Regions from separate parts of the Xanthobacter lutulentifluminis genome, predicted to be linked through region 1. Evidence: predicted binding sites of a transcription regulator. Region 1 holds the regulator's gene; each other region holds the start of a gene.
What was found. The regulator HrcA, encoded in region 1, represses chaperone genes, less so after heat shock. The targets are predictions, from matches to a motif close to GTTAGCACTCNCNNNNNGNGAGTGCTAAC.

Region 2: the regulator HrcA is predicted to act here: its motif matches at 2,186-2,214, upstream of groES (co-chaperone GroES).
Region 3: the regulator HrcA is predicted to act here: its motif matches at 2,417-2,445, upstream of groES (co-chaperone GroES).

Annotation. Positions count from the first base shown of each region.
Region 1 is NZ_CM195525.1:2,968,737-2,972,866, reverse strand. It holds gene hemW (radical SAM family heme chaperone HemW) at 1-395, opposite strand, end outside; gene rdgB (RdgB/HAM1 family non-canonical purine NTP pyrophosphatase) at 392-1,027, opposite strand; gene rph (ribonuclease PH) at 1,027-1,740, opposite strand; gene hrcA (heat-inducible transcriptional repressor HrcA) at 1,912-3,012, shown strand; gene grpE (nucleotide exchange factor GrpE) at 3,127-3,768, shown strand; gene V5F49_RS13530 (response regulator) at 3,879-4,130, opposite strand, start outside.
Region 2 is NZ_CM195525.1:4,742,189-4,746,318, forward strand. It holds gene groL (chaperonin GroEL) at 41-1,672, opposite strand; gene groES (co-chaperone GroES) at 1,761-2,075, opposite strand; gene V5F49_RS21975 (usg protein) at 2,464-2,751, shown strand; gene V5F49_RS21980 (exopolysaccharide biosynthesis protein) at 3,056-3,628, shown strand; gene queA (tRNA preQ1(34) S-adenosylmethionine ribosyltransferase-isomerase QueA) at 3,647-4,130, shown strand, end outside.
Region 3 is NZ_CM195525.1:3,644,960-3,649,089, reverse strand. It holds gene V5F49_RS16810 (protein adenylyltransferase SelO) at 1-60, shown strand, start outside; gene groL (chaperonin GroEL) at 334-1,980, opposite strand; gene groES (co-chaperone GroES) at 2,084-2,374, opposite strand; gene V5F49_RS16795 (hypothetical protein) at 2,709-3,218, shown strand; gene glsA (glutaminase A) at 3,280-4,130, opposite strand, start outside.

The DNA.
Region 1 (4,130 bases):
CCGGCGGCGCGATAGCCGGCGAAGCGGTCCGCCTCCACCGAGGTGGGATTGGCCTCCAGCGTCACTTCCGCATCGGCGGTCAGTGGCCAAGCGGCGTCGATCGCCTCCAGGATGGCCGCGACCGTCGCCGGAGCCATGAGGGAGGGCGTGCCGCCGCCGAAGAACACCGTGCCGGCCCGCTTCGGCCCCGACAGCGCGCGCATGTGCGCGATCTCGCGACGGAACGCGGCGATGAAGCGCGCCTCGTCGGGCGGGGCGAAGCGCACGTGGCTGTTGAAGTCGCAATAGGGGCACTTGGCCTTGCAGAACGGCCAGTGGACATAGACCCCGAACCCGCCGTCCTCCGCGCCGGGCGCGGCGTGCGACAGCGGGGGCTGTGTCGCGAGCCCCCTCATGCGTCGAGGCACGCCCGCGAGAGCTTCAGGAACGCCCGCGCCCGGTGCGACAGGCCGAAGCCCTTGGGCGGCATGGCGTGCTTCTCGTCGGCGGTCATCTCGGCGAAGGTCTTCTCGTGGCCCTCGGGGAGGAACATGGGGTCGTAGCCGAAGCCCTTGGCCCCGCGCGGCGGCCACACCAGAGTGCCGTCCACGGTGCCTTCGAACTCCTCGAGGTGCCCGTCCGGCCAGGCGATGCACAGGGCCGAGACGAAGCGGGCGTGGCGCTGCTCCGGCGCCGTGGCGCCAGCCTTGAGCAACTCGGCCTGCACCTTCTCCATGGCCATCTCGAAATCGCGCTCCGGCCCCGCCCAGCGGGCGGTGTGGATGCCGGGCGCGCCGCCGAGGGCATCGATCACGAGGCCCGAATCATCCGCGAAGGCCGGGAGCTGCGCGGCGGTGGCCGCCGCCACCGCCTTCAGGCGCGCATTGCCCGAGAAGGTGGTCTCCGTCTCCTCCGGCTCGGGCAGGTTCAGCTCGCCGGCGGAGACCGCCTCCACCCCGTGGGGCGCAAGCAGCATCCGCATCTCGATGAGCTTGCCCGGATTGTGGGTGGCCACCACCAGGCGGCCCCGCAGGAGACGGTGCGCCATCAGCCCACCGCCTGCTTCTGCAGCGCCACCAGATGGTCCACGCCCGAACGGGCGAGGCCGAGCAGGGAGAGCAGCTCCTCCTGGGAGAAGGGGGTCTTCTCCGCCGTGCCCTGGATCTCGACGATGCCGCCGGTGCCGGTCATGACGAAATTGGCGTCGGTCTCGGCCACCGAATCCTCGGCATAATCGAGGTCGAGCACCGGGGTGCCCTCATAGATGCCGCAGGAGACGGCGGCGAGGTGCTGCTTCAGCGGCATCTCGCGGACCATGGAGCGCGAGCGCATCCAGGAGAGGCAGTCGTGCAGCGCCACCCAGGCGCCGGTGATGGAGGCGGTGCGGGTGCCGCCGTCGGCCTGCAGCACGTCGCAGTCGATGGTGATCTGCTTCTCGCCCAGGGCCACGAGGTCGGTCACCGAACGCAGCGAGCGGCCGATCAGGCGCTGGATCTCCTGGGTGCGGCCGGACTGCTTGCCGGTGGTGGATTCGCGCCGCGTGCGGTCGTGGGTGGCGCGGGGCAGCATGGCATATTCCGCCGTCACCCAGCCACGGCCCTGGCCCTTCAGCCACGGCGGCAGGCGCTCCTCCAGCGTCGCGGAGACGAGCACGTGCGTCTCGCCGAACTTCACGAGGCAGGAGCCTTCCGCGTGGCGCATGACGCCCCGTTCAAAGGAAACGGCGCGCATCTCGTCGGCGGCGCGCTTGCTGGGGCGCATGGGCAGGGTCCTCTCGTCAGATCGTCGGGCGCTCCTTTTAGAGCGCGCGGGCGGCGGAGGGAAGCAACCCGCATTCCGCCGGCAAAAGACGCCGGGCGGCTTGAACCGGAGCCCCTTCGCGGACACATAATGCCGTGTTGGACCTCTCGTCCCGAAGGATGGCGTGACGCCGTGGCGCTTGATCCGTTTCTGCCCCTCACCTCCGGCGGCCTCGCCCAGATCGACGAGCGGGCCCGGGAGATCTTCCGCCAGATCGTCGAGAGCTATCTCGCGACGGGCGAGCCGGTGGGCTCGCGCAACATCTCGCGCCTCATTCCCATGACGCTCTCGCCCGCCTCCGTGCGCAACGTGATGGCGGACCTGGAAGCCGCGGGGCTCATCTTCGCCCCCCACACCAGCGCCGGGCGCCTGCCCACCGAGCGGGGGCTGCGCTTCTTCGTGGATGCGCTGCTGGAGATCGGCGACATCAACGAGCGCGACCGCACCAACATCGAGACGCAGGTGATGGCCGCGGCCCGCTCCACCACGGTGGAAGGGGTGCTGCAGGAGGCCTCCGCCATGCTCTCGGGCCTCGCCCGCGGCGCCGGCGTGGTGACCGCCACCAAGACCGACCCGCGCCTGCGCCACGTGGAATTCGTGCCGCTGGAGCCGGGGCGCGCGCTGGTCATCCTCGTGTCCGAGGACGGGCAGGTGGAGAACCGCGCGCTGGCCATGCCGGCGGGGCTGCCGGTGTCGGCGCTCACCGAGGCCACCAATTTCCTCAATGCCCGCATCCGCGGCCGCACCCTCGCCGAGGCGCGGGCCGAGATGGAGAGCCTTCTCGCCGAGCTGCGCCGCGACCTCGACGCCCTTACCGCCCGCGTGGTGGAAGAGGGCCTCGCCTCCTGGTCCGGCGACGAGCCGAACGAGCGCAAGCTGATCGTGCGCGGGCAGGCGAAGCTCCTGGAGGACCTCAAGGCGTTCGAGGACCTGGAGCGCATCCGCCTGCTGTTCGACGACCTGGAGACCAAGCGCGAGGTGGTGGACCTGCTCGGACGGGCGGAGGAGGCGCAGTCCCTGCGCATCTTCATCGGCTCGGAGAACCGGCTGTTCTCGCTTTCCGGCTCCTCCACCATCGTCGCGCCCTACCGCGACGGACAGGGCCGGGTGGTGGGGGTGCTGGGCGTCATCGGCCCGACCCGGCTGAACTACGGGCGCATCGTGCCCATGGTGGATTTCACCGCCCGCCTCGTCAGCCGCGTGCTGGGCGCGCCAGGGAGCGATGCCGCCTGAACGCAACGGACTGCCCGGTGCCGGCTTGATTTTTCGCGCCATGGCCCCGATATGCGCGGGGAATGTTGGCCTTTGCCCCACGGGGCAGAAACTCAAGGCAGGGGAAGAAACCGGATGAGCGAGCAGAAGCGCGCGCCCGAGACCGGCGGCGACGCAAGCGAAAACGGTGCGAGCAAGGGCATCGGCGAGGCGACCGCGGAAGCCGAGGCGCTCGCCACCGCCGACGCCGAGATCGGCAGCGACGCGGGCGAGAAGCAGCGCCTGGAAGCCGAGATCGCGAGCCTGAAGGACAAGTTCCTGCGCGCCTTCGCGGAAGCGGAGAACGTGCGCCGTCGCGCCGAGCGCGAGGTTGCCGATGCCAAGACCTATGGCATCTCCTCCTTCGCGCGGGACATGCTGACGGTGGCCGACAACCTCTCGCGGGCCCTCGGCTCCGTCGACGAGGCGGCCCGCGCCTCCGCCGATGGCGCCTTCAAGTCGTTGCTGGAAGGGCTGGAGCTGACCGAGCGTGGCCTCTCCACCGCGCTGGAGAAGCACGGCATCCGCCGCATCGAGCCGAAGGGCGAGAAGTTCGATCCCAACCTGCATCAGGCCATGTTCGAGGTGCCGGACCCGAGTGTCCCCTCGGGCACGGTGGTGCAGGTGGTTCAGTCGGGCTACGTCATCGGCGAGCGCGTGCTGCGTCCCGCCATGGTGGGCATTGCCCGCGGCGGCCCCAAGGCGGAAGCCGCCGGCAAGGAAGCCGGCGCGGCCTGAGCCGCGAACACGCGAACGGCTGAAGACGACGACGGCGGGGCGATCCTGATCGCGCCCGCCGTTTCATTTTGCGCAGCAACGTGCGCAGCCTGCCGCCCGCGGACAGCGCTTCAGCGTGAGATCGAGGCGTCCCGGAAGGCGCGTCCCTTGGCCGGGCCGCCGGACAGCAGCTCCTCCAACGCGTCGGCGATCACCCGGCTGGTGTAGGGCTTGGCGACACGGGGCGCGCCGGCGAACTCCGGCGGCATGCGCACGCTGCCGGTGTAGCCCGAGCAGAAGATGAAGGGGATGCCGCGCTCCGCCAGGATGGCGGCGGCGGGGTAGACCGTCTCGCCGGCGAGGTTCACGTCGAGAATGGCGGC
Region 2 (4,130 bases), 1.8 Mb from region 1:
CGCGAAGTTTCGCCGGGCGGCGTCAGACGTCTGCCCTACCTCAGAAGTCCATGCCGCCGCCCGGCATGGCCGGGGCCGCGGGGGCGTTCTTCTTCGGCAGCTCGGCGATGAGCGCCTCGGTGGTGATCAGCAGGCCGGACACGGAGGCCGCGTCCTGCAGGGCGGTACGCACGACCTTGGTGGGGTCGATGATGCCGGACTTCACCATGTCCACATACTCGCCGGTCTGGGCGTTGTAGCCGAAGGCGTAGTCGGAGGACTCGAGGATCTTGCCCACCACGACGGAACCGTCGTCGCCGGCGTTCTGCACGATCTGGCGGGCCGGAGCCTGGATGGCGCGGCGCACGATCTCGATGCCGGTCTTCTGGTCGGCGTTCTCGACCTTCAGGCCTTCCAGCACCTTGATGGAGCGCAGCAGGGCCACGCCGCCGCCGGGAACGATGCCTTCTTCCACCGCGGCGCGGGTGGCGTGCAGGGCGTCGTCCACGCGATCCTTCTTCTCCTTCACCTCGACCTCGGTCGAGCCGCCGACGCGCACCACGGCGACGCCGCCGGCGAGCTTGGCGAGGCGCTCCTGCGCCTTCTCACGGTCGTAGTCGGAAGTGGTGGCCTCGATCTGGGCGCGGATCTGGGCGATGCGGGCCTCGATGTCGGCCTTCTCGCCGGCGCCGTCGACGATCGTGGTGTTCTCCTTCTCGATCACCACCTTCTTGGCGCGGCCGAGCATGGAGAGGTTCACGCTGTCGAGCTTGATGCCGACTTCCTCGGAGATCACGGTGCCGCCGGTCAGGATCGCGATGTCCTGCAGCATGGCCTTGCGGCGATCGCCGAAGCCGGGGGCCTTCACGGCCGCGACCTTGAGGCCGCCGCGCAGCTTGTTCACCACGAGGGTGGCGAGCGCCTCGCCTTCCACGTCCTCGGCGATGATGAGCAGCGGACGGGCCGACTGCACCACCGCCTCGAGCACGGGCAGCAGCTCCTGCAGGCCGGTCAGCTTCTTCTCGTTGATGAGGATGTAGGGCTCCTCGAACTCAACGCGCATCTTCTCGGCATTGGTGATGAAGTAGGGCGAGAGGTAGCCGCGGTCGAACTGCATGCCCTCGACCACGTCGAGCTCGGTCTCGGCGGTCTTGGCTTCCTCGACGGTGATGACGCCCTCGTTGCCGACCTTCTTCATGGCCTCGGCGAGGAACTTGCCCACCTCGGCGTCGCCGTTGGCGGAAATGGTGCCGACCTGGGCGATCTCCTCGTTGGAGGTCACCTTGCGCGAGTTGGCGGCGAGATCCTTGACGATGGCGTCCACGGCGAGGTCGATGCCGCGCTTCAGGTCCATCGGGTTCATGCCGGCGGCCACGGCCTTGGCGCCCTCGCGGACGATGGCCTGGGCGAGCACGGTGGCGGTGGTGGTGCCGTCGCCGGCGAGGTCGTTGGTCTTGGAGGCGACCTCACGCACGAGCTGGGCGCCGAGGTTCTCGAACTTGTCCTCGAGCTCGATCTCCTTGGCGACGGAGACGCCGTCCTTGGTGATGCGGGGAGCGCCGAACGACTTCTCGATCACCACGTTGCGGCCCTTGGGGCCGAGGGTGACCTTCACCGCGTTGGCGAGGATGTCCACGCCGCGCAGAACCTTGTCGCGCGCGTCGACGGAGAATTTTACTTCCTTGGCAGCCATGGGGCGTGCTCCTTCGGAAAGGGAACGGTGGATTGTGGAGTGGAGAGGAAAGGGGGCTCAGGCCGCCTGTCTTCAGGCCGCCTTGGGCTCAGGCCGCCTTCTTGGCGCCCGCCGCACCCTCGATCACGCCGAGGATGTCGCTTTCCTTCATGATGAGCAGGTCCTGGCCGTCGATCTTGACCTCGGTGCCCGACCACTTGCCGAACAGCACGATGTCACCGGCCTTCACGTCGAGGGCGACGAGCTCGCCCTTCTCGTTGCGGGCGCCCGGGCCCACAGAGACGACTTCGCCCTGCTGCGGCTTCTCCTTGGCGGTGTCGGGAATGATGATGCCGCCGGCCGACTTCTGCTCGGCCTCGATGCGCTTGACGACCACGCGGTCGTGCAGGGGACGGAAACCCATCGGGAAACCTCCGGTTCGTTGCTTCTTTTCAGGGCGCCGGGCCATCCGGTACCCGGCTCGACGCGATCTAAGGGCGCCGTTTTGCCACCGCAAGGGGGCCGGTGAAATTTTTTGGCACTCAGGGAGGGGGAGTGCCAACCCGCCGGAAAGCCGAGAAAATTCAACGCACGCTGTTCACCGGAACCATCGCCCGGTGGTGTGCGGGGCGCGCGGCGGTCGCTGTCAGCAGTCTCCGTAGTCAGCTGCTAGCGTGTTGTTTTTGCAGAAGGAAACCAATCTTTAGCCTTGGCGTTGGGAAACTGGCGAGCCGACAATGGATTGTCTGGTTCCGGCATGGCTCGTCGGATGGCCGCGAGATGCCGGGCACGGGGTTATGGAGGTGCGACCGATGGTGTCCCACTCGTCCAAGGTATCGCGTGACTTCGTTCTCCAGCTGGAGGGCTACGGCCTCGCCACGGCCGAGATCCTCTACCGGATGCCCGACCATCCGGCCCTTCTTCAAACCTATCTCTGGCAGGAATACGACCTCTGCCCGCGTTTTCCCGAGCTCAACAAGTTTCTGGAGTTCTGGCAGCGCGAGCTGGAGGGGCGGCTGCATTCGGTGCGGGTGGCCCATACCGGCCTCATCCGCCCGGCGGAGCTGCGATCCGTCGACGGGATGTTCCTGCTGAACTGAGCGGTCGCGGGCGCATTAGGGTACCTAATTGCGCTGTTGGTTGCCGTATGGGGAATTTCTATCTCGCATTGCGCCGCCCGCCGGGCTATGACCTGCGCGGGCGGCCGATGGCAGGCATCCGGCGCGGGGGCCGGGAATCTGGCGCGCGCCGCCCACCCCCATCCACCGGCTTCGCGCGCAGGCGTGCCCCGGCGGCATGGTCCCGCGCACCTGCCCTGACACCGCCGCTTTCCCGGTGCTAAGAGTGAAGGTGACCCATGGAGAACAGGTCGCCTTGGATCACAGAACACCCCGAACGTCCGAGTTGCTCGCCGCCGTCCTCGCCTCCCAGGAAGGGGAGCAGGTGGCCATCGGCGATCTTGTGAACGCCCTGCGGAACCGCGCGTTCGGCATCCTCTTCCTCATCTTCGGCATCCCGAACTGCATTCCCATGCCGCCGGGAATCCCGGTCGTCTGCGGCATCATCCTCGGCCTCATCGGCCTGCAGATGATGCTGGGCCGCCAGGAGCTGTGGCTGCCGGAGCGCATCGCCCGGCGTACCTTCTCGCGCGCCATGCTGGAGAGCATCGTCACCCGCTCGCGCCCCTGGATCGAGCGGTTCGAGAAGATCTCGCGGCCGCGTTACGAGCAGTTCGCCGGGCCGACGGCGCGGCGCGTGGTGGGTGCCACCGTGGTGGTGCTCGGCTTCATCCTGATCCTGCCGATTCCCTTCCTCGGCAACCTGCCGCCCGGCTTCGCCGTCTGCATCTTCGGCCTCGGCCTCGTGGAGCGGGACGGGCTGGTGATTCTCGCCGGCTTCGGCGCCACCGTCCTCGGCCTGCTGGTGACAGCGCTGATGAGTTGGGCCATCTACCAGGGCGCCATCGCCATCTTCTGAGCTGTCCGCCCCCGCCCCATGCGTGTCGACGCCTTCGATTTCGAGCTCCCCGAGGAGCATATCGCCCTGCGCCCCGCCGAGCCGCGGGAGGCCGCGCGGCTGCTCGTCATCACCCCCGGCCGCATGCCGGAGCTGACCGACGCCCGTGTCGGCGACCTGCCGTCCCTGCTCCGGCCCGGCGATGCGCTCGTGGTGAACGACACCCGCGTCATCCCCGCCGCGCTGGAGGGCACGCGCGCCCGCGCGGACGGCTCGACGGTGCGGATCGAGGCGACGTTGGTGAAGCGGCTCGATGGCCATCGCTGGACCGCCTTCGCCAAGCCGGCCAAGCGACTGCGCGAAGGTGACGTGGTGCGCTTCGGCGGGCAGGGCAGGGTGTGCCTGCTCGGCACCCTCGACGCGCGGGTGGAAGCGCGGCGCGAGGGCGAGGTGGACCTCGCGTTCGACCTCTCCGGCGCGGTGCTGGACGAGGCGCTGGCGCAGGTGGGGCACATGCCGATCC
Region 3 (4,130 bases), 680 kb from region 1:
GCCCGCTACGCGGAGCTGCCGCCGTCGATGGAAGGGTATCGGACCTTCTGCGGGACCTGAGGGGGAAGCGGCGCCGCGGGACACTCGCCGCCGGCCCCGCACCCTCTCGGCCGAGGGGCTTAGAGGGACAGTCCGCGGGTCGAGCCTTCGGGGGCCGCCATAAGCGGAGGCTCCCTGCGGCGCGCCTCCTGTCTGCCAGAGGGCGGAAGCTGGAGCCCAAGGCATGACGGCAAACGAAAAGGGCGCGGCCAAAGCCGCGCCCTTTCCTTTTCGATCATGACCGGACATGCCCGAAGCCGGCGCCGCCGGCTTCGGTACCGGACACGGACTTCCTCAGAAGTCCATGCCGCCCATGCCGCCCATGCCGCCGCCGGGCATGGCGGGCATGCCGCCGTCCTTCTTCGGCAGCTCGGCCACCAGCGCCTCGGTGGTGACGATGAGGGCCGCGATGGAGGCGGCGTCCTGCAGGGCGGTGCGCACCACCTTCGCCGGATCGACGATGCCGGAGCCGATCATGTCCACATATTCTTCGGTCTGGGCATTGAAGCCGAAGTTCTGGTCGTTGCTCTCCTGCACCTTGCCCACCACGATGGAGCCTTCCACGCCGGAGTTCTCGGCGATCTGGCGGATGGGGGCCTCGAGCGCGCGGAGCACGATCTTGATGCCGGCGGCGATGTCGGGGTTCTCGGAGTTGAGGGCCTCGACGGCCTTCTTGGCGCGCAGCAGGGCCACGCCGCCGCCGGGAACGATGCCCTCTTCCACCGCGGCGCGGGTGGCGTTGAGCGCGTCGTCCACGCGGTCCTTCTTCTCCTTGACTTCCACCTCGGTGGAGCCGCCGACGCGGATCACCGCGACGCCGCCCGCGAGCTTGGCCAGGCGCTCCTGGAGCTTCTCACGGTCGTAGTCCGAGGAGGTCTCCTCGATCTGCGCCTTGATCTGGGCGACGCGGGCCTCGATGTCGGCCTTCTCGCCGACGCCGTCCACGATGGTGGTCTTCTCCTTCTCGAGGATCACCTTCTTGGCGCGGCCGAGCTGGGCGAGGGTCACGTTCTCGAGCTTGATGCCGAGATCCTCGGAGATGACCTGGCCGCCGGTGAGGATGGCGATGTCCTCGAGCATGGCCTTGCGGCGGTCACCAAAGCCGGGGGCCTTCACGGCCGCGACCTTCAGGCCGCCGCGCAGCTTGTTCACCACGAGAGTGGCGAGGGCCTCGCCCTCCACGTCCTCGGCGACGATGACGAGCGGCTTGCCGGTCTGCACCACGGCCTCGAGGACCGGCAGGATCGGCTGGAGGCCGGAGAGCTTCTTCTCGAAGATGAGCAGGAAGGGGTCTTCCAGGTCGGCGATCATCTTCTCCGCATTGGTGATGAAGTACGGAGAGAGATAGCCGCGGTCGAACTGCATGCCCTCGACCACCTCGAGCTCGGTCTCGGCGGTCTTGGCTTCCTCGACGGTGATGACGCCCTCGTTGCCCACGCGCTGCATGGCGCCGGCGATCATCTCGCCGATGGAGGCATCGCCGTTGGCGGAGATGGTGCCCACCTGCGCGACTTCCGCGGAGGAGGAGACCTTCTTGGCGCGGGCCTGGATGTCCTTGATGGCCGCGGCGACGGCGAGGTCGATGCCGCGCTTCAGGTCCATCGGGTTCATGCCGGCGGCGACCGACTTGGCGCCTTCCTTCACGATGGCCTGGGCCAGCACGGTGGCGGTGGTGGTGCCGTCGCCGGCGAGGTCGTTGGTCTTGGAGGCGACCTCACGCACGAGCTGGGCGCCGAGGTTCTCGAACTTGTCCTCGAGCTCGATCTCCTTGGCCACCGACACACCGTCCTTGGTGATGCGGGGGGCGCCGAACGACTTCTCGATCACCACGTTGCGGCCCTTGGGACCGAGGGTGACCTTCACCGCGTTGGCGAGGATGTCAACGCCGCGCAGCAGCTTCTCGCGGGCGTCGGAGGAAAACTTGACTTCCTTGGCAGCCATTCCGGCCTCCTGAATATGAATGTCCGTGCCGACGGGCGCGCGGGATGGGCCGCAGGGGCCGCGCGCGCCCGGACCGGCGCATCAAACGCGTGTCAGGAGCGCATCACTTGGCGATGACGCCGAGGATGTCGCTTTCCTTCATGATGAGCAGGTCCTGGCCGTCGATCTTCACCTCGGTGCCGGACCACTTGCCGAACAGCACGCGGTCGCCGGCCTTCACGTCCAGCGCAACCAGCTTGCCGGCCTCGTCGCGGGCGCCGGGGCCCACGGCCACCACCTCGCCCTCCTGGGGCTTTTCCTTGGCGGTGTCGGGGATGATGATGCCGCCAGCCGTCTTCTGCTCGGCTTCGATGCGCTTGACGACGACGCGGTCGTGCAGGGGGCGGAAGGTCATGGATCTTACCTCTCGGGAGAGAGCGAGCCGGAGCCCGCCGGTTCTGGCACTCCCCAAACAAGAGTGCCAAGCTCGCGGCGGAGATAAGGTCGCCCTCCGCATCCGTCAAGGCGCGTCGCAGCATCTCGCGGAGGGACGCGTTGCGAACCGGAAGCTAGCAAAGCGGTAACCATGCCCGGCGTAGCCTGTGGGCTGCGTCGTCGCGCCTGCCGGCTGGGGGCCGAGCGGCGGGAATCGACGCGGACGGCGCCAGCCTTTATGTTCGGCGCCACCGGCTGACAGGGTGGATGCTTCTATGACTTGTTCCAGGCGGCGGGGAGGCCTCGGAAATCACATGACGAAGATGAATGCGTGGGCAAAGTCGCAGGCAACCACCGTGCGCCGCGCCGGCATGGCGGCCGTCGCCGCCACCGCCCTGGCGCTGGCCCTCTCGGCCTGCACCACCGGCCCGACCGAGGCGCCGCCGCTGGCGCGCCCGCAATACACCAGCCCGATCGCCGCCGACCGCCTGGTGGGCCGCTGGGGCCTTGCCGCCTACCACCGGCCGGACGATGCCACCCGCACCGAGAACCAGGCCCGCGCCCAGTGCTCGAACCCCTACGTGATCACCGCCGGCCCGAACGGCGGCTTCATGATGTACCTCGCCGACGACAACAAGCTGACGGAAGTGGTGTCGAAGCAGGTCGCCGGCGGCCCGGTCTTCATCGGCCCGCCCGACGAGCCGGCCGGCAGCCAGGCCGACCGCCAGGTGGTGCGCTTCGACGGCAACGTTCTGGTGCTGAAGTGGTTGGACCCCGAGGTCTCCCGCCGCTACGGCACCATGGTCTACGTGCGCTGCTCCTGATCCATTCGCGCGCGGCCCGGAGACCGAGCCCGGGCCGTCCGCCGCGCCGCTTCCCCGCCCCTCAGCGCCCGAACGCGCCGAGCAGGGACGAGCCGCGATTGGTGGGATCGAACACGTGCAGGCCCATCTCGTCGGCCAGTTCCCGGAACACGGCGATGCCGCGCACCGAATTGCCCTTGGCATCGAGCCGCGGCGAATAGGTGCCGATCCCCAGCTGCCGGTTGACCACGCCGAGAATGCCGCCACCCACACCGCTCTTCGCCGGGACGCCCACATCGAACGCCCAGTTGCCGGCGAAATTGTACATGCCGCAGGTGAACATCACCGCGAGCGTGGCGCGCACCGCATCCACCGCGAACACGCTCGAACCCGTCAGCGGGTTCTCGCCGATGTTGGCGAGCGTCGCGCCCATGCGGGCGAGATCCGTGGCGGTGACCAGGATGGAGCACTGGCGGAAATAGAGGTCGAGCGTGGCATCCACATCCGCCACCAGCGCGCCCGCATTGGTGAGCAGGTGGGCGATGCCGCGGTTGCGATGGCCGGTCTCCGCCTCCGAGCGATACACCGCCTCGTCCAGCGCGAGGGGGCGGCCGGCGGCGGCCGAGAAGCGGTCCAGCACGGCCGCATAGCCTTCGGCGCCGAGTTGCTCGACGATCAGCCCGGTGACGGTGATGGCCCCCGCGTTCACCATGGGATTGAACGGGCGGTTCGTGTCCGGATCGAACACGATGGCGTTGAAGGCGTCGCCCGAGGGCTCCACCCCCACGCGGGAAAGCACCTTCTCCCGCCCCGCCAGCTCAAGGGCGAGGCAGAAGGCAAATGCCTTTGAAATCGACTGGATGGTGAACGGGATCTCGGCATCGCCCGCCGCCACCACCTCACCCTCCACCGAGACCGCGGCGATGCCGAAGC